3 regions of the Dyella sp. GSA-30 genome follow, and region 3 is predicted to be linked to each of the others. Evidence: predicted binding sites of a transcription regulator. Region 3 holds the regulator's gene; each other region holds the start of a gene.
The links. Region 3 encodes HrcA, which represses chaperone genes, less so after heat shock. Its sites were predicted from a motif close to TTNGCACTCNNNNNNNNNGAGTGCNAA; they were not measured.
Positions count from the first base shown of each region.

Region 1 (6,890 bases), 1.6 Mb from region 3:
ATCGCACCGCGTACCGAGCGCAGCCGTGGCCGCCCGGTCGCCAGCTGGCGCGAGCATCACGGCTGGAGCGCGGCGGCCAGCCTACGTCGACTGTTCTCGCGGCCGTTGGGCACGTTTCTCACCATCGCGGTGATGGGTCTGGCCCTGGCGCTGCCGCTGGCCTTCTACCTGCTGCTCGCCAACGTCCAGAACCTGGGCGATGCGCTGGGCCAGAATCAGGCCGTCAGCGCATTCCTGAAACCGGGCCAGGCCGGTGCCGCGGTCGAAGCGCTGGCCACCACCTTGCGCGAACGTGTCGACGTTGCCGCCGTCGGGGTCAAGACGCCCCAGCAAGGCATGGATGAGCTGGCCAAGATGCAGGGCTTCGGCACGGCGCTCCATACGCTGGACGAAAATCCGCTGCCGTATGTGCTCGAGGTGATGCCCAAGCCCGATATCGGTGCCGATGGCGTCGAACGCCTGGTGACCGACATGCGCGCCATGCACGGTATCGATCAGGTGCAGGACGCCGGTAGCTGGCGCCAACGGCTGGACGCGTTGCTGGCGGTCGGCAACCGTACCGTGCTGGTGCTCGCCGCCATGCTGGCGCTGGCGGCGTTGCTGGTGGTCGCCAATACGGTGCGCGTGGATATCTCCAGCCGTGCCGAAGAGATCGATGTACTGATGCTGGTCGGGGCCAGCCGCGCCTTCGTGCGCCGGCCCTATCTGTATGCAGGCATCTGGTATGGCCTGCTCAGCGGCATCATCGCCGCCGGGGTCGCCCTGGTGGTCGAATTTGCCCTGGTCGACCCAGTGACACAGTTGAGTCACGCTTACGACGGCAAACTACAGGTCGGCGGGCTGCCCTGGTGGCTGCTGGCGGCGGTGCCGGTGGGTGCGGCCGTGCTGGGTTGGCTGGGTGCGCGCCTGATGAGCGCGTGGCAGTTACGTAAGGCCGTGTAACAGCCCGGATGGGCCGGGCGGCGACTCAGGTCGCAGGCATCCGGGCGCGGAACAAGGCAAGATGCATGTCTCGACGGGCGCACGGGGGTGTTTGCCCGGGATTCTTCAAGCGTCGCGTTTCCGATGGGCGGGCTGCGGATGAGTGCAAGTTTCAGTAATCGTGTCGTTAGTGCGGCACCGCGTGTATTGGTGGTGGACGGTTCCAAGGTCGTGCGGCAGTTGATCACGCGCGTGCTCAATGCCGAGTTGCCTGGAGCCGACGTGGTCGGCTGCGGTACCGGCGCCGAGGCACACAAGCTGCTCGAAAGCGGCGTGTTCGATTTCATTACCGTGTCGCTGCGGCTGCCCGATATGGATGGCCTGGAGCTGGCGCGTTATGTGCGGGAGTTCGCGCCGCAGATCTACATTCCCATCGTGGTTGTTTCCGGTGACGTCGACGATCGCCTGCACCGGCGCACGCTCGGCGAGCACGTCACCGACTACTTCGACAAATCACTGGGCTTTCAGGCGCTGGGCGAATTCATTCGCGGCTATGTGCGGCCCGAAAGCATGGCCGACGGCGAGGTGCTTTACGTCGAGGACAGCCGCGTGGTCGCGTTGGCGACGCGTCGGATGCTGGAGAAATACGGCCTCACCGTGCGCCATGTGATCAGCGCCGAAGATGCGCTCGCCATGCTGGAGACGGCGCGTGCGCAAGGCATCGTCGGTGCGGATATCGTGCTGACCGACGTCAGCCTTAAAGGCGAGCTGACCGGCGGCGACTTGCTCGATCGCATACGTCGCGATTACGGTTACAGCAAAGGCTCGTTGCCGGTGCTGGTGATGACAGGCGACGAAAACCCGGCCAATCAGGCGGCCCTGCTGAGAGCGGGCGCCAACGATCTGGTCGAGAAACCGATCGAGGAAAAATTGTTGATTACCAAGTTGCTGTTCCAGTTGCGCGTTGCCCGCCATTTGCGTGAGCGCAGCGCTACCGCATGAGCAACGAACGGGTGAAGCTGGAGCCTTCGTGGAAGGCGCGCATCGGCGATTATCTCGAGCGTCCCGAGATGCAGGCGCTCTCCGCATTTCTGCGCGCCGAGAAGCAGGCCGGCAAGGTGATCTATCCGCCCGGGCCGGATATTTTCGCGGCCTTCGATCACACGCCGTTCGATGCGGTGCGCGTGGTGATTCTTGGGCAGGATCCCTATCACGGCCCGAATCAGGCGCATGGTCTGTGTTTCTCGGTACGCCCCGGCGTGCAGACGCCGCCGTCGTTGCAGAACATCTTCAAGGAGATCCAGCGTGATCTGGGCATCGCATCGCCCGATCACGGTTGCCTGACGCCTTGGGCGGATCGTGGCGTGCTGCTGCTCAACGCCGTGTTGACGGTGGAGCGTGGCATGGCCAATGCGCATCAAGGCAAGGGCTGGGAAGGTTTTACCGATGCCGCGATCGACGCACTTAATCGCGAACGCGAGGACATCGTGTTCATGCTGTGGGGATCGTATGCGCAGAAGAAGGGTCAGCTGATCGACACGCGCAAGCATCGTGTCCTGAAATCGGTGCATCCCTCGCCGCTGTCCGCGCATCGCGGGTTTCTCGGCTGCGGTCATTTCTCCGCCGCCAATCAGTATCTGACCGAACATGGGCAGGCGCCGATCGACTGGTCGTTGCCCATGCGCAGCGAGTTGACGGTCTAAGGATCCTTGCGCTTCAACATCTGACAGAACGCCGCCGTTTCTTCATCGACGGGAAAGCACGACTCGATATGCAGATCGTCGAGCGTCACGTCGCGTGGCGTACCGAACGTGGTGATGGTCGAGAAGAAGCTCAGCCGTTGATCGTCGCGTTGCAGAACCGTGGTCATCAGCGGTGAGGGGATTTTCTCTGTCGATAGTTGTCGCCAGGACACGGGCACATCCGGATAGGCCAGTATCTCGTCCAGCAACGCGCGCGCTTGCTGATCCGAAGGCGACGAGGCCACTTCGTTATGCAGATGGCGCAGCAGTTCGCTGGCAATCTCTTCCCAGTTGACGATCACCTGACGGAAGTCGTTCGGATCGAAGATCTGCCGCAGCATGTTGGTGTGGCTGCTTTCGCGTCCGCGCATGACGAAGCGGTTGATGCGTGCGGCGGCGCCGTTGGCCATCAGCACCTCCCAGTGACGATTGAGCACGAAGGCCGGGTAGGGTTCCTGTTGTTCGAGGATGCACTCGATCGCGTGGCGCACCTGGGCGAGCTCCGGCGCGGCCAGTTGACGCTCGGGATAGAACGGCGCGTAGCCGGCGGCAACCAGCCAGGTGTTGCGTTCGCGCAACGGCACGCCGAGCGTGTCGGCGAGCCGGATGACCATCTCGCGGCTGGGCTGCGCCTTGCCCGTTTCCAGGCAACTGAGATGTCGGGCCGAGATCTCCGCTGTCAGCGCGAGATCGAGCTGGCTCATGCGCCGGGTCGTGCGCCATTCGCGCAGCAACGATCCAACGGGCGTGACGTGGGTGGACGACATACGGGCGGTTCCCTGGATGATCCGAAGCGGATCATAGGTCGGCCGGCCTGCGCGCGCCCATGACCTTGCAGGTCATTGCGGGGGTGTTCCGCGCCGACGAAAGATGCGCCTCACTTCATCGGCGAGGTTCGAACATGCATCGCAGAGCATTTCTTCAATTGACGGGCGGCGTGTTGGCGGCAAGCGCCTTAGCGGGCGGGCTGGGTCGGCTGGCGCAGGCTGGTACGGTCAGGGACGGGAAGGTAGGCGATCTGGGCGTGGCGGATTACACCCGGATGCGCCGGTTCGTTGCCACCTCGTTTGGCCGTACCGCCTATGTGGAGCAGGGGAGCGGGCCGGTGGCTCTGTTCCTGCACGGGTTTCCGCTCAACAGCTATCAATGGCGTGGCGTGCTGCCGCGGCTGGCTGCCCATCGGCGCTGTCTGGCGCCCGACTCCATGGGCCTGGGCTATACCGAGGTGACGCAGGGCAAGTCGGTGACCCCGGCGAGCCAGGTGGACATGCTTATCGAGTTTCTGGACGCGCTAGGCGTCGGCACGGTGGATCTGGTCGCCAACGATAGCGGCGGTGCGGTGGCGCAGCTGTTCATGGTGCGCCACGCCGACCGCGTTCGCAGCGTGCTGCTGACCAATTGCGACGTTGAGAACGACAGCCCACCACCGGGTGTCATGCCGGTCATCGAGGCGGCGCGCAAGGGGACCTTCGCCAGGGATTTCTTCGTCAAGCAGGTCGACGATCATTCGCTGGTCCATGCTCCCACCGGCTTGGGTGGCGCCTGCTACACCTTCCCGGGTCATCCGACGGATGACGCCATCGACATGTATATGCGTCCGCTGGTCGCCACCCCCGAACGCATGGCGCTGACCAATGCCTACGCGCTGGGTCTGTTCCCCAATCCGCTGGCCGGCATCGAAGCCTCACTGCGTCAGTTCCGCCGTCCCGTGAGGATCGTCTGGGGAACCGGCGACACGATCTTTTCCCCCAAGAGTCCGGATTACCTCGACCAGGTGTTACCTCTGTCCCATGGCGTACGAAAGGTAAAGGGCGCGAAGCTGTTCTTCCCTGAGGAATACCCGGAACTCATTGCCGAAGAGGCAAAAAAGCTCTGGGGTGTCCGCTAAGGAATTGATTTTAAGAGATTTTTAATATCGCGAAGGTCGTTGTTGCGTTGCAGGGTGCCACTGGACAAGTCAGGGGCATTCCTGTACGATTCGGTATAGTAAAGCGAGATCGAGGTGGGATTGAACCATTTCGACCCGTTAGCACTCATAGCAACAGAGTGCTAAGTTGTTCCCCAAGTTTTCTGGAGGTTCCTCATGTCACAAGCTTTGGCGACCGCCTCTCTGCCGGTACCCAGTGTAGTCGGCAGCTTGGATGCGTATATCTCGGCGGTCCACCGTATCCCGGTGCTCAGCCAGGACGAGGAGCAGGCGTTGTCGCGTCGATTCAACGATGACAACGACCTCGACTCCGCCAAGAAGCTGGTGATGTCGCACCTGCGTTTCGTGGTGCACGTCGCCCGCGGTTACAACGGTTATGGTTTGCAGCTGTCCGACCTGATCCAGGAAGGCAATATCGGCCTGATGAAGGCGGTCAAGCGCTTCGACCCGGACCAGGGCGTGCGTCTGGTCAGCTTTGCCGTGCACTGGATTCGCGCCGAAATGCACGAGTTCATCTTGCGCAACTGGCGCATCGTCAAGGTCGCTACGACCAAGGCGCAGCGCAAGCTGTTCTTCAACCTGCGCAAGAGCAAGAAGCGCCTGGGTTGGATGAATGCTGAGGAAGTGCGCGTGGTCGCCAAGGATCTTGGCGTGCCCGAGGCGACTGTCCGCGAGATGGAATCGCGTCTGTCCGGCCGTGATATCGGTTTCGAAGCGCCGGCCGATGCGGACGACGATGCCAAGCCGGCACCGGAAGCATTCCTGATCGACGATGGCGCCGACCCGTACGACAACGTCTCCGACGCCGACCACGCTGACAATCAGCTGGAAACGCTGTCCGAGGCGCTGCAAAAGCTCGATCAGCGTTCGCGCGACATCATCCAGCGTCGTTGGTTGAACGACGATAAGGCGACGTTGCAGGATCTGGCCGACGAGTACGGTGTTTCTGCCGAGCGTATCCGTCAGGTCGAGGCGAACGCGATGAAGAAAATGCGCGGGTTGTTTGCTGCGTAAGATGAATTGCTTCGCGCTTTAGATGGACGGCCTCCTTACGGGGGCCGTTTGCGTTTGATCGTTCATGGGCCGCGCGGCGGCCGGACTCCTTAACTCATGCCTCAAGTCCTGGTCATCGAAGACGACGAAGTCACCGCTCGCGAAATCGTGGCGGAGTTGAGCGTGCACGGCATGGTGGCCGACTGGGTGGCCGATGGCCGCCATGGGTTGGATCGCGCACTCGAAGGCAACTACGACCTGATCACTCTGGACCGCATGTTGCCCGGGATGGATGGCATCGATGTGGTGGCGGCATTGCGCCGCGCCCAGGTCGATACGCCGGTGTTGATGATCAGCGCGTTGAGCGATGTGGACGAACGCGTGCGCGGCCTGCGTGCCGGCGGCGACGACTACCTGACCAAGCCGTTCGCGCCCGACGAGATGTCCGCGCGTGCCGAAGTACTGCTGCGTCGGCGCCAGAGTGCCGAAGGCGGCAACCGCCTGCGCGTGGCCGATCTCGAGCTGGATCTGGTGCGGCATGTGGCGCACCGCAACGGCCAGTTGTTGAATCTGCTGCCGACCGAATTTCGCCTGCTGGAGTTTCTGATGCGCAACTCCGGTCAGGTAGTCACCCGTACGATGATTTTCGAGGCCGTATGGGGGTTTCATTTCGATCCCGGCACCAATGTCATCGATGTCCATATCGGCCGGCTGCGGCGCAAGATCGACAGCGCCGGCCAGCCGCACCTGATCCGCACGGTGCGCGGCACCGGTTATATGCTGGCGCCAACGCGGTAGCTGTATGATTTCCTTATATTCCTGAGGGCGCAGCGGCTGCGCCGGGTCGGATCACCATGAACGCTCATCCCAATGCCTGGCGCTCGGCCACCTCGCGCCTGATTCTCGTCTACGGGGCGCTGTTTGCCGCGTGGGGCCTGATTCTGGTGGGTGTGATCCAATGGGAGACCACCCGCTACCTCAACAACGTGATCGACCAGATCATCGTGCAGCGCATGGGCTACCTGGCGACCACCGATTCGGAACGCCTGCCCGCAACCGTGGATGCCGCCGGCCTGATCGATCCTCATGGCGTGATGTCGGTCGGATTGTTCGATGCCTCCGGCCGCGTGCTTGCAGGCAATATCCGCCACTTGCCCGCCGGGATCATCGCCGATGGCCAGCCGCGTCTGCTGGCGGGCGGCGTGCCACGGCCATTTCACGCCGACGGCGAAGTGCGCGCACGCGCTGTCGCGTCACGCTTGCCGGATGGGCGCGTGCTGGTGATTGCCAAGGACACCAGTACGCTG
Region 1 is NZ_AP027042.1:268,501-275,390, reverse strand. Features, by position in the region: gene ftsX (permease-like cell division protein FtsX) at 1-942, shown strand, start outside; gene QMG46_RS01245 (response regulator) at 1,081-1,923, shown strand; gene ung (uracil-DNA glycosylase) at 1,920-2,624, shown strand; gene QMG46_RS01235 (helix-turn-helix domain-containing protein) at 2,621-3,430, opposite strand; gene QMG46_RS01230 (alpha/beta fold hydrolase) at 3,565-4,551, shown strand; gene rpoH (RNA polymerase sigma factor RpoH) at 4,747-5,604, shown strand; gene QMG46_RS01220 (response regulator transcription factor) at 5,701-6,381, shown strand; gene QMG46_RS01215 (sensor histidine kinase) at 6,438-6,890, shown strand, end outside.
Region 1: a site for HrcA is predicted at 4,690-4,716, ahead of rpoH (RNA polymerase sigma factor RpoH). Genes of this name have one in related genera too.

Region 2 (6,890 bases), 2.6 Mb from region 3:
CGGGTCCAGGATGCCGAAGGCGATCATGTCGCCGAACTCGCCCGTGGCAGCGTTGTAACCGAAGTTACCGTTGCCTTCCTTCACCTTGTTCAGCACGACCGACGGCTCTTCGCCGGCGTTCGACACGATCGCGCGCAGCGGAGCTTCCAGTGCGCGACGGGTGATGGCGATGCCCAGATCCTGATCGGCGTTGGCGCCCTTCAGGCCATCGAGCGACTTGAGCGAGCGGATCAGCGCCACGCCACCGCCCGGCACCACGCCTTCTTCCACTGCAGCGCGGGTAGCGTGCAGGGCGTCTTCGACGCGAGCCTTCTTTTCCTTCATTTCGACTTCGGTTGCCGCGCCCACCTTGATGACGGCCACGCCGCCAGCCAGCTTGGCCACGCGCTCCTGCAGCTTCTCGCGGTCGTAGTCCGAAGAGGTCTCTTCGATCTGCGCCTTGATCTGGCCGATGCGCGACTGGATGCGCTCGGCTTCGCCGGCACCGTCGATGATGGTGGTGTTTTCCTTGGTGATGACGACGCGCTTGGCGCGGCCCAGATCGTTGATCGTGGCCTTCTCAAGCTGCAGGCCGACTTCCTCGGAGATCACCTGGCCGTTGGTCAGGATGGCGATGTCTTCCAGGATGGCCTTGCGACGATCGCCGAAGCCCGGCGCCTTGACGGCGGCGACCTTGACGATACCGCGGATGGTGTTGACGACGAGGGTCGCCAGGGCTTCGCCCTCGACTTCCTCGGCGACGATCAGCAGCGGCTTGCCGGCCTTGGCGACGGCTTCGAGCACCGGCAGCAGTTCGCGAACGTTCGACACCTTCTTGTCGTGGATCAGGATGAAGGGGTCGTCCAGCTCGACCTGCTGGCTCTGCTGGTTGTTGATGAAGTACGGCGACAGGTAGCCGCGGTCGAACTGCATGCCTTCGACGACGTCGAGTTCGTTCTCGAGGCCCGAACCTTCCTCGACCGTAATCACGCCTTCCTTGCCGACCTTCTTCATCGCGGTGGCGATGATGTCGCCGACGTTGGCGTCGGAGTTGGCCGAGATGGTGCCGACCTGGGCGATCGCCTTGTCGTCGGCGGTCGGGTTGGAGAGCTTCTTCAGCTCGGCGACGGCGGCGGTCACCGCCTGGTCGATACCGCGCTTGAGATCCATCGGGTTCATGCCGGCGGCCACAGCCTTCAGGCCTTCCTGGATGAACGCCTGCGCCAGCACGGTCGCGGTCGTGGTGCCGTCACCGGCCACGTCGGACGTCTTGGAAGCGGCTTCCTTGACGATCTGCGCGCCGATGTTCTCGTACTTGTCGGCCAGTTCGATTTCCTTGGCGACGGACACGCCGTCCTTGGTCACCGTCGGTGCGCCGAAGCTCTTCTCGAGCACGACGTTGCGGCCCTTCGGACCCAGGGTGACCTTGACCGCGTTGGCCAGGGTGTTGACACCCTTGAGCATGCGCGCGCGGACGTCTTCGCCGAAGCGTACTTCTTTAGCTGCCATAAAATTTTTGCCTCAAAAATTTTGAATAGGAATGGTTCTGTCGTTCCAAAGGCGGTACCAGAAGGAGCCAAAGGCGACTGGCGTGCGCGCTCTTAAGTTCGCGCTCGGCAAGCCGCAGCTCCCAACGGAACTCAGCCCTCGATCACCGCAACAACGTCGTCTTCCTTCAGGAAGACCAGCTCTTCGCCGTCGATCTTGATTTCCTGGCCGGCGTACTTGCCGAACAGCACCACGTCGCCTTCCTTCAGCGACATCGGACGGACATTGCCGTCTTCCAGGATGCGACCGGTACCGGCAGCGATGACCTTGCCGCGGGTCGGCTTTTCGGTGGCGCTGTCGGGGATGACGATGCCGCCGGCGGAGACACGCTCCTCTTCCAGGCGCTTGACGATGACGCGATCGTGCAGCGGACGCAGTTTGCTCATGGATGGCTCCAGCTAATGGATTGGGTTGGGAAAAGTCGGGACGGGGCGCGATGCGGGGGACCGCATTGTTAGCACTCGCCGTCGGTGAGTGCCAATTCTAACGATGCAGAAGCCCCTCGCAAGAGGTCGCGTCCCTCGAACCTGCACTTCTAATGGGGAAGCTGGCTGGCCCTTTCAAGGCCGGCTAGGCTGACGGGATGCGCCCGATCCTGCTTTGCTACTGCACCTGCCCCGACCCGGAAACCGCTCTGCAGCTGGCTGAGCGGTTGGTCGGGGAGTCCCTGGCCGCCTGCGTCAACTGCCTGCCCGGGGTCACCTCGGTCTACCGCTGGGAGGGCAAAGTGACCAGGGACAGCGAAACCCTGCTGCTCATCAAGACCCCGGCCGACCGCTTTGAGGCGCTCAGGGCGCGGCTATTGGAACTGCATCCCTACGATCTGCCCGAGCTGATCGCCGTCCCGGTCGAGCGCGCCCACGAGGCCTATCTGGCCTGGGTGGCCGCAAATGCTTGCTGAATGCCAGTCAGGTCAGCGCGGCAGAGCGGCGGCCAGGTCGCCGTCGGTGGCCTCGATGCGTCGGGTCACACGGCCCTGGGCATCGACCAGCAGCACGGTCGGCACGTGCATCACACGAAAGCTACGGAAAAGCGTGCCGGATGCGTCGAGCATCAGCGGGATCTCCACCTTGTAGTTTTTCTTGTACTCGGCCAGATCGTCCCTGGCCGCCCACAAGCCGGACGCCACGCCCAGCCAGCGCAGGTCCGACCGCTTATGCGCCAGCACCTCGACCTGCTCGCGCATGCTGCGGCAGCTTTGCGACAGTTGCGGGCGGCTCTTGGCCAGATAGCTTTCGCACCAGGGCGAGAGAAAAACCAGCACGGTAGGCTTGCCGGCATCGCGCAACGGAAAGGATTTCCCGGCCAGGGTGGTCACGCTCGTATCGGGCACGCTATCGCCAATACCGATAGGTTTCTCGGCCACGGTGGCCGTCTTCGGCGGCGCCACAGGTAAAGGCGTGGACGTTCGGGCAGCAAGCAAGGCGGCGTCGAGCCGGGCATTGGCCTCGTGGCCGACATAGAGAATGCGCCCATCACGACCGATCACCACGTGTTGCGGCGTGACACGCAAATGGAAAGCCTCGCCCAGCGAACCGTCATCGAACACGATCGGCATGGTCAGGCCCACTTGCTGTCGGTACTTGCGTACCTCCTCGACACTGTCATCGAAACCGACATCGATGGCGATCACTGCCATGTCCGGTCCGGCTTCTTCATAGGTGCGTTGCAGATGCGGCATCTGTTCGCGGCAGGGTACGCACCAGGTCGCCCAGAATTTCAGATAGACGGCTTTTTTGCCGTAGAGCTTGCCCAGATCGATGGTCTGCCCGTCGATGGTCTTGAGCACCACCGGCGGCGCCGGCGTACCGATCAGGCTTTGACCGGCTGCTTCGGCGCGTTGCTGGCCGCTATCGGCGGCATGGGTAGTCAGGCAACACAGCGACAGGATAAGAGTCAGGAAATAACGCATGGGAAGGCATCGCGGGAGGGTTAGCGCGAATGCTCGGGCCACGCGGCCATCCGGATAAGCGCCACTTGTTGGAAAAACTACCGGACCACTTTTGGATTTTTGGAGCCGGCTTTTCGGAGCTTGATTTTTTGAGGCCGGATTTTTTGAGCATGTTTCAACGCAACAACGCCACAGCCCGATGAATGGCGCTATCGATGCGCGTGGCGTCGATCAGGCCAAAGCCCAACGGCATGCCGTGCCAGCCGTGATCGCCCACGCCATACCTCGCCAGATCCTCAACGCGAATACCTTCCGCCGCCGCCCTGCGCGTCCACGCTGTCACGTCGATATCGGGCGCCGCGCGTGCCGCCATGTGCAGACCCGCATCGACCGGCATGGCTTCGAGCAGGCCGCCGGCATGACGGTCCAGCGCCAGCAACAGTTGTTCGCGTCGATCCGCATAAATCTTGCGCATCTTGCGGATATGTCGCACCAGGTGCCCCTCGGCAATGAATGCAGCCAGCGTCTCCTGCGACAGCACATCGCCATGGCCGTCGCTGAGCCACTTGGCATGCGCCATCGCTTCATGCAGCCAAGGCGGCAGCACCACATAGCCCAGTCGCAGTGCCGGGAACAGACACTTGGAAAAGGTGCCGACGTAACAGACGCTGCCGTTGCGGTCGAGCGTCTGCAAGGCATCGAGCGGGCGACCGCCGTAGCGGAATTCGCCATCGTAGTCGTCTTCGATAATGGTCGCGCCACGCGCTCGTGCGAAGGCAAGCAAGGCAGTGCGGCGCGCGGGCGACAACGGCATGCCGAGTGGAAACTGGTGCGACGGCGTGACGTACACGATGTTCGCGCGAGCCGGAATCGCCGCAACCACCAAGCCCTGCTCATCCACCGGTACCGGCACGATCTCCGCGCCGGCCGCTTCGAATACCGCGCGCAACGGCGGGTAGCCGGGGTTCTCCACGGCCAGCACCGTGCGCCCTGGCGTCACCAATACACGCGCAAGCAAGTTGAACGCCTGTTGTGCGCCGCAAGTGACCAGTACATCGGCCGCCTCGCAGGCGACAGCGCGTGCGAACGAAACATGCCGCGCGATCGCCTCGCGCAAGGACGCCTGCCCTTGCGGATCGACATGCAAGATGCGCGATCTGGACAGGGCGCGCATCGCCCGCGCCGACAAGCGCCGCCATTCGTCGTAGGGAAAACGCAGCACGTCCGGCGTGCCGACGCGGAAGTCATCGCCATCGTCGCGCGGCGGCCGCACCGGCAAGGTCACCGGCTGGCGCCAATAAGACGCGAGCCGCTGGTCGTCCGGCAACGCCGCAGCACGCGACGCGGAGCGCGAAGCCATGTCGGCCACGAAATTGCCCGCGCCATGGCGCGCCACGACATAGCCCTCGCTGAGCAACAGGTCGTACGCAGCCACTACCGTATTGCGCGATATGCCCAGCGATTGCGCCAGCTCGCGCGTGGCCGGCAGGCGCAGGCCGGGCTTGAGCCGCCCGTCCAGAATGGCCGCGCGCAACTGGGTGTGCAGCGCCGCCTGGCGCTGGCGCGATCCGGGCGCCGGCAGTTCCAGGGGAAACTCGAACAGGTGACTCATGCGAAGACGCCTACAAGTGGACCACAAGATTTGACCCATTGTGGTTCTTTTGCAAGTCCACCCATTTCCTTACAGTGCACCCATCCCGCCTGGAGCGCTCCGTCATGATCGACCTGTATTTCGCCGCCACGCCCAACGGTCTCAAGATCAAGCTGTTTTTCGAGGAAACCGGGCTGCCTTATCGCATCAAGCCGGTCAGCCTGGGTAAGGGCGAGCAGTTCCAGCCCGATTTCCTGCTCATCTCCCCGAACAACAAGATCCCCGCCATCGTCGACAACGCGCCCCTGGGTGGCGGTGCACCGATCAGCGTGTTCGAGTCCGGAGCGATCCTGCTTTATCTGGCGGAAAAATCCGGCCGCTTCATGCCGCAGGATGCACGTGGCCGTATCGAGGTGCTGCAGTGGCTGTTCTGGCAGGTCGGCGGGCTGGGGCCGATGGCGGGGCAGATCGGACATTTCAATGTGTATGCGCCCGAGCCGGTGCCGTATGCGATCGATCGCTATACGCGTGAAGTGGCGCGTCTTTATGGCGTGCTGGATCGTCGCCTGGCGGATCGTCCCTTCATTGCCGGCGACGACTACACCATCGCCGATATCGCGGCTTATCCGTGGATCGTGCCGCATCAGGCACATGGCCAGTCGCTCGCCGACTTCCCGCATCTGGAGCGCTGGTTCCAGGCTATCGCTGCGCGACCGGCCACGATACGCACGTATGAAGGTGTAGAGAGTGCCTATGTGCGCAAGCACATCAGCGAGGAAGAGCGGAAGCATTTGTTTGGGCACGGAGCCAAGCAGGGCTAATCGGACCCAAAGAATCGAATTTTTGCGTTAGCGACTTCAAGGAACCTCGAATGACCTCCTACTCGTCATTCCGGCGTAGGCCGGAATCCAGTGGCGACATGATTAGGTTCTCGCGAAAACCACTGGACACGCTCGCAAAAACCGAGAACTGACGCCACTGGGTCCCGGCCTGCGCCGGGATGACGGTGAAAAACCGAGGTTATTAGAGGTCCCTTCAATCGCGGCACCAGGTTGTGTCACCGCCTGTCGCGGCTGAAGCCGCCCCAACAGAAAAGATGGCAACCGACCAAGCACCCATCGAATCGAGAACGCGATGAAACCACGCGACCTGACCAGCCTGCTTCTGCTCGGCGCCCTTTGGGGTGGCTCGTTTCTGTTCATGCGCATGGCCGCCGACCCGTTCGGCGCGGTGGCGATGGGCGGCATGCGCGCCATCGTTGCGGGATTGTGCTTCGTGCCCATGATGGCGTCGCGCACGCTGCTGGCGGAATGGCGCGCGCATTGGCGACCGATCGCGATCACAGGTATTGCCAATTCGGCGCTGCCGTTTCTGCTGTTTGCATGGGCCGCACGCCACCTGCCCGCCGGCCTCTCGTCGATCTTCGATGCCATCACACCCCTGTTGGTGGCCGCATCGGGCTGGCTGTGGCTGAACGAGAAACTCGATGCATGGCGTACGCTCGGCCTGGTCGTCGGCCTGATCGGCGTGCTGTGGCTGGTTGGCGGCAATATCGGTGGCGCCGCAGTCGATCACAGTTCGCTATGGGCGATGGCCGCCTGTGTCGGCGCGACGGTCTGCTACGCCTTTGCCGTGCACTACAGTCGTCGCCGCTTGCACCATGTCTCACCAATGACATCCACCGCCGGCAGCCAGATCGTCGCCGCCATCCTGCTCGCGCCGACAACGTTCTGGGCGTGGCCGGCACGGAATCCGCCGATGTCGGCCTGGCTTGCCATCGCGGCATTGGGCGTGGCTTGTACCGGTTTTGCCATGCTGCTGTTTTTCAGGCTGCTTGCCCGCACCGGCACGGCGCGGACGATGACGGTGCTCTATCTGATT
Region 2 is NZ_AP027042.1:1,534,518-1,541,407, reverse strand. Features, by position in the region: gene groL (chaperonin GroEL) at 1-1,488, opposite strand, end outside; gene groES (co-chaperone GroES) at 1,620-1,913, opposite strand; gene cutA (divalent-cation tolerance protein CutA) at 2,111-2,428, shown strand; gene QMG46_RS06740 (TlpA family protein disulfide reductase) at 2,441-3,439, opposite strand; gene QMG46_RS06735 (MocR-like pyridoxine biosynthesis transcription factor PdxR) at 3,594-5,030, opposite strand; gene QMG46_RS06730 (glutathione binding-like protein) at 5,135-5,830, shown strand; gene QMG46_RS06725 (DMT family transporter) at 6,144-6,890, shown strand, end outside.
Region 2: a site for HrcA is predicted at 1,982-2,008, ahead of groES (co-chaperone GroES). Genes of this name have one in related genera too.

Region 3 (6,890 bases):
TGGGGTGAGGGGGAGCTCTCAACACCTCAAGACGTCACCCGCGACCAAAATTGCTTCACCCCATCCACCCACGACTTCTCGCGCGGCGTGTGCTTATGCGCTTCGCCGTTATTGAACGTCGCCTCGAGCTGCGCAAGCAGATCGCGCTGCTCCTTGGTCAAACGCACCGGCGTCTCGACCACGACGCGGCAGATCAGATCACCCGCACGCCCGCTGCGCACCGACTTCACGCCGCGCCCGCGCAAGCGGAACTGCTGACCCGTCTGCGTCTCCGGCGGAATCGAAATCGGCACTTCGCCATCGAGCGTCGGTACCGGCAATTCGGCGCCAAGCGCAGCCTGCGAAAAACGAATCGGCAACTCGCAATGCAGATCGTTGCCGTCACGCTGGAAGATGTCGTGCTCGCGCACGCGCATCTCGACATAAAGATCGCCGGCTTCACCACCGGCCGGACCGGCTTCACCCTGTCCGGTCAAACGAATGCGGTCGCCATTGTCGACGCCCGCCGGAATGCGCACGGACAAGGTACGTGTTTCTTCCAGGCGACCCTCGCCACGACACTGCCTGCACGGCTTTTCGATCGCCTGGCCACTGCCGCCGCAATGCGGACAGGCCTGCTGGATCGAGAAGATGCCGTTCTGCATGCGCACGCGGCCATGGCCCTGGCAGGTCTTGCATTGCGCCACCTTGCCGTCTTCCGAACCGGAGCCGTTGCAATGCTGGCAATTGACCTGGGTCGGTACGTCGATCTTCTTTTCGATGCCGAATACGGCCTCTTCCAGATCGAGCTCCATGATGTAGCGAAGATCGGCGCCACGACGCGAACGACTGCCACCGCGGCCGCCGCCCATACCGAAAATGTCGCCGAAGATATCGCCGAAGATATCGCCCATGTCGCCAAAACCACCGGCGCCACCGCGACCACCACCTGCACCACCCTCGAACGCCGCATGGCCATACTGGTCATACATCTGGCGCTTCTGCGCATCGGCGAGAATCTCGTAAGCCTCCTTGGCTTCCTTGAACTTCTCCTGCGCATGCGGATCGTCCGGGCAACGGTCCGGGTGGTATTTCATCGCCAGGCGACGAAACGACTTCTTCAGTTCGACCTCGGTAACCGTCCGTTCGACACCGAGGACTTCGTAGTAATCACGCTTGCTCATTCGTGTATCCGACTAAAGAACGCGCCCCACATGAACCCGCGCGACCATGAACACTTATCAACAAACAGCCCGCGCGAAGGGTATGACCCCCGGCGCGGGCTGCATTGGATCGGCAGCGCCGACCGGCCTATGTTACTTATTTCTTGTCGTCTTTGACTTCGGTGAACTCGGCATCGACCACGTCGTCCGGCTGCGCCGAGCCGTGCGGACCCGGGCCCGGCTGCGCGCCGGCGTCCGGCTGCGCACCGCCCTGAGCGGCCGCGTAAAGCGACTGGGCGGACTGCTCCAGCTTCTCGATCTTCGACTCGATCGCGCCCTTGTCGTCGCTGTCCTTGACCTTTTCCAGATCCGACAACGCACCTTCGATCGTGCTCAGCTGGTCGGCCGGAATCTTGCCGCCGTGTTCCTTGAGCGCGCTACGGGTCGCGTGAACCAGCTGGTCCGCCTTGTTGCGCGTGGCGACGAGCTCGTGGAATTTCTTGTCTTCTTCCTTGTTCGCCTCGGCGTCGGCGACCATGCGCTGGATCTCTTCCTCGGACAGACCCGAGCCGGCCTTGACCTCGATCTTCTGTTCCTTGCCGGTCTTCTTGTCCTTGGCCGACACGTGCAGGATGCCGTTGGCGTCGATGTCGAAGGTGACTTCGATCTGCGGCATGCCGCGCGGCGCGGCATCGATGCCGGAGAGGTCGAACTTGCCCAGCGACTTGTTCGCGCTGGCACGCTCGCGCTCACCCTGCAGCACATGCACGGTCACGGCGGTCTGGTTGTCGTCGGCAGTCGAGAAGACCTGCGAGGCCTTGGTCGGCACGGTGGTGTTCTTTTCGATCAGCTTGGTCATCACACCACCCATCGTCTCGATACCGAGCGACAGCGGGGTGACGTCGAGCAGCAGCACGTCCTTGACCGAACCACCCAGTACGCCGCCCTGGATGGCCGCGCCGACAGCGACGGCTTCGTCCGGGTTGACGTCCTTGCGCGGCTCCTTACCAAAGAAATCCTTCACCGACTCCTGCACCTTCGGCATACGAGTCTGGCCGCCGACCAGGATCACTTCGTCGACGTCGGACACGCGCAGCCCAGCGTCGTTCAACGCAGTGCGGCACGGATCGATGGTGCGCTTGACCAGGTCTTCGACCAGCGCTTCGAGCTTGGCGCGGGTCAGCTTGATGTTCAGATGCTTCGGACCGGAGGCATCGGCCGTGACGTACGGTAGATTTACCTCAGTCTGGTGCGAGGACGACAGCTCGATCTTGGCGCGCTCGGCGGCGTCCTTCAGGCGCTGCAGCGCGAGCGGATCCTTGCGCAGGTCGATGCCCTGGTCCTTCTGGAATTCTTCGACGAGATAATCGATGACGCGCATGTCGAAGTCTTCGCCGCCCAGGAACGTGTCGCCGTTCGTGGCCAGCACTTCGAACTGCTTCTCGCCGTCGACTTCGGCGATCTCGATGATCGATACGTCGAACGTACCGCCACCCAGGTCGTACACGGCGATCTTGCGGTCACCGCCCTTCTTGTCCAGACCGTAAGCCAGCGCAGCGGCGGTCGGCTCGTTGATGATGCGCTTGACCTCCAGACCGGCGATGCGGCCGGCGTCCTTGGTCGCCTGGCGCTGGCTGTCGTTGAAGTAGGCCGGCACGGTGATGACCGCTTCGGTCACCGTCTCGCCGAGATAGTCTTCGGCAGTCTTCTTCATCTTCGCCAGCACCTTGGCGGAGATTTCCTGCGGCGCCATCTTCTTGCCGTCGGCAGTCTGCACCCAGGCGTCGCCGTTCTCATGCGCGACGATGCCGTACGGCACGATATGCAGGTCTTTCTGTACTTCCGCGTCGGTGAACTTGCGGCCGATCAGGCGCTTCACCGCGTAGAAGGTGTTCTTCGGGTTGGTCACGCCCTGGCGCTTGGCCGGCGCACCCACCAGGACTTCGCCGTCCTTGGTAAAGGCGACGATGGACGGCGTCGTGCGATCGCCTTCCGAATTCTCGATGACCCGGGTGGTGCTGCCATCCATGACGGATACGCAGGAATTGGTCGTGCCCAGATCGATACCAATGATCTTGCCCATGTGCTCTGACTCCAAAAATTTCTAAGCGGCCCCCGCGGCCGCGACTGGTTTCTAAGTGGGGCTCGGCCTTGGCGATTCAATCGCGTCAAGATTTCCGAACCCCGGGTTCGTCGCTACCGTCACCGGTGATTCAGGTGCCGGCCGCGCCGTGTGTGCTCGATCAATCCTTGGCGACGGCGACCAGCGCCGGGCGCAACAAGCGATCGTTCAGCACATAGCCTTTCTGCAACACACTCACCACGGTACCCGGCGCCTGCCCAGGCGCTTCGACCATGCTCACCGCGTGATGGCGCTCCGGATCCAGCGGCTGGCCGAGCGGATCGACCGGCACCAGACCGTTGTTCTGCGCAATGCGCAGCAGTTCCTTCAGGGTGAGATTGATGCCTTCGCGAACGGTAGCGATATCGCCGCTTTCCACCGCCAAGCCGCGCTCCAGACCGTCGTAGATCGGCAGCAGCTCGTTGAGCAATTTTTCGTTGGCAAAGCGGCGCGCCTGATCCAGATCGCGCTGCAAACGACGGCGCTGATTTTCCAGCTCCGCACGCTCGCGCAATACGCCATCGCGCAACTCCGCATTGCCTGCTTCCAATTCAGCGACACGCTGCTTCAGTGCGTCGAGATCGGCCTGCATGGCTTCACTCGCCGCGGTGGCTTCCGGCGTATTTTCCGGCGCCTGCGAATCGTTGTTCTGCATGAAAAACTCCAAGCCTCATCCAGGGCCGGCATGATTTTGCATACCGACCAGTAAACTTAATGCGGGTGAATCCCGCCTCCCAAACGGCTTTATGAGGCCGTTGCCGCCCGATTCAAGGCATCGCTGAGCAGCCCGGCCGTGGCTTGTACCACAGGGATGACCCTTTCGTACGCCATTCGGGTCGGACCGATCACACCGACCGCCCCAAGCACACGCCCTTGCGCCCCATAACTGGCGGTAACGACGCTGCAGCCGTCCAGCGCCGTAAAGCCCGATTCCTCGCCGATAAACAGCCGGACACCCGGCGCCCTGGCGCACACTTCCATCAGTTGAAGCAGCTCGTTCTTCTTCTGAAAGGCCTCGAAAAGCTCGCGCAGGCGATCGAGATTGGCCAACTCCGAATAGGACATCAGATTGGTCTGGCCACTGACCAGCACGTCATCGCCTTCGCTATGTGGCGCAAACGAGGCGGCGGCCAGTTCCACCGTGCTGGACAACAGACGGTTGAGCTCGCTGCTGGCCTCTTTGAGCTCGCGCAGCAGATGCGTGCGGATATCGTCCACGCGCAAGCCGGCGAAATGGGTATTGAGATAATTGGCCGCCTGCTCCAACTCCCGCGCATCAAGCTGCTTGGCCAGGCGCACGATACGGTTCTGCACCTGGTTATCGGAGAACACCAGGATCACCAGCACCTGGTTGTCGGGTAAGGGCACGAAGTCGATATGGCGCAGCGGGAAATCGGCCTGGCGCGGCACGGTGACTACACCGGCAAACTGGGTCATCGCCGACAGCAGCGTGGACACATTACCGAGCAGATCGCGCGTGGTCGTCGGGCCCGGCGGCAGTTCGCGGCGCAGGCGCGCCATATCCTCGCGCGGCAGCGGCTGCAACTCGATCAGGCTGTCGACGAACAACCGCAGCCCGCGGGGCGTCGGCACGCGACCGGCCGAGGTGTGCGGCGACACCACCAGGCCGGCTTCTTCCAGGTCGGCCATGATGTTGCGGATGGTGGCCGGGCTGACATCCAGGCCCGAGGAGCGCGATAGCGTGCGCGAGCCCACCGGCTCGCCATCGACCAGATACTGCGCAATCAGCGTGCGCAGCAAGCTGCGGGCGCGGGCATCTAATTCATGGCCGAAGAGTTGGGGCATGCGCTGCTGTGGCAATCCGTGAGACAGAGAAGAAATAAGGTGTGCGGGGGAAGAATGCAAGGAAGTCAGGCTTCGACCTCCTGGCCGACCCAGGCCGGGTCACCCTGGACGACCTGCTTACCGCCCCATCCATCAATCCGTACAATCCACCGACTCACTGATACAGCGCGCCATGCTCACCTCCCTCTATGTTCGCCATTTTGCGGTTGTCGAAGAAGCCGAGATCGCCTTCGGGCCGGGCCTGACCGTGGTCAGCGGGGAGACCGGCGCCGGCAAGTCGCTGCTGGTGGACGCCTTGATGCTGCTCGCGGGCAGCCGCGCCGATAGCGGCATGGTGCGTGCCGGCAGCGATCGCGCCGAGCTGGCCGCCGAGTTCGACCTGGCCGAGCTTCCCGACGCACGCGCCTGGCTGGCACAAGAGGAGCTGGACGAAGAAGGCACCTGCCAGTTGCGCCGCGTAATCCGCGCCGAGGGCAGCTCGCGCGCCTGGATCAACGGCCGCCCAGCCAATGCCAGCCAGCTCAGCGAGCTGGCCTCGATGCTGGTGGAAATCCATGGCCAGCACGAGCACCAGGCGCTGCTGTCGCGCAGCCATCAGCTCGCGCTGCTCGATGCCTACGCCGGCCACGATGAGCTGCTTGCCCAGGTCCGTGAGGCTGCCCAACAATGGCGCGCCGTGCAGGCGCGCATCCAGTCGTTGAGCGGCGGCGACGATCGCGATCAGCGCATCGAGTTGCTGCGGCACGAAGTGGGCGAACTGGAAAAATGGGCCTTGCCCGCCAGCGAAATGGCCGAACTGGAAGCCAGTCACAAGCGCCTGGCCAACGCCGGCCGTCTGGCCGAAGGCGCATCCGGCGTCAGCGAGATGCTCGACGGCGACAGCGAGCTGTCGCTACGCCGTGGGCTGGCCCGTGCGCAGGCTGAGCTGATCAAGCTCGCCGCGCTGGACGACAAACTTCAACCGCTGCTGGAGCTGCTCGATAACGCCAGCATCGAACTGAGCGAAGCTGCCGATGGTCTGGGCCGCTATGCGCTGGATGTCGACCTCGATCCCGAGCGCTACAACGAGGTGGACACGCATCTCACCCGTCTGCATGAGCTTTCCCGGCGGCATCGCCTGCCGGTGGCCGAGCTGCACGAGAAGGCGGCGTCACTTGGCGAGGAGCTGGCCCAGCTCGAAGGCGCGGGCGAAGCGCTGGAGCAGCTCGATCGCCAGCGGGAGAAGCACCAGCGCGACTACCTCAAGGCCGCCGGCACATTGAGCCAGGCGCGCACCGATGCCGCGACCCGGCTCGGCCAGGAAGTCAGCGTGCTGATGGGCGAGCTGGGCATGGCCGGCGGCCGCCTGGTGGTGGAGCTGGAGTCCACCGGAAATGGCGAGCCCGACGCACAGGGCCAGGAGCGCTGCGAGCTGCTGGTCAGCGCCAACCCGGGCCAGCCCCCGCGCGCGCTACGCAAGGTCGCCTCCGGCGGTGAGCTGGCCCGTATCAGCCTGGCCATCGAAGTGGCGACGCTGGGCAAGGACACCGTAGGCAGCATGGTTTTCGACGAGGTCGATACCGGCATCGGCGGCGCCGTGGCCGAGGTGGTCGGCCAGAAACTGCGCGCCCTGGGCGGTCAGCGCCAGGTGCTGTGCGTCACCCATCTGCCGCAGGTCGCCGCGCAGGGCCACGCGCATCTGCGTGTGTCCAAGCACAGCGACGGCGAGAGCACGCAGACGCGCATCGACAAGCTCGACGCTGGTGGACGCCGTGATGAGCTGGCGCGCATGTTGGGTGGTGTGGAGATCACCAAGGAAACGCGGGCGCATGCCAAGCAGA
Region 3 is NZ_AP027042.1:4,146,204-4,153,093, forward strand. Features, by position in the region: gene dnaJ (molecular chaperone DnaJ) at 27-1,163, opposite strand; gene dnaK (molecular chaperone DnaK) at 1,300-3,225, opposite strand; gene grpE (nucleotide exchange factor GrpE) at 3,386-3,919, opposite strand; gene hrcA (heat-inducible transcriptional repressor HrcA) at 4,009-5,070, opposite strand; gene recN (DNA repair protein RecN) at 5,243-6,890, shown strand, end outside.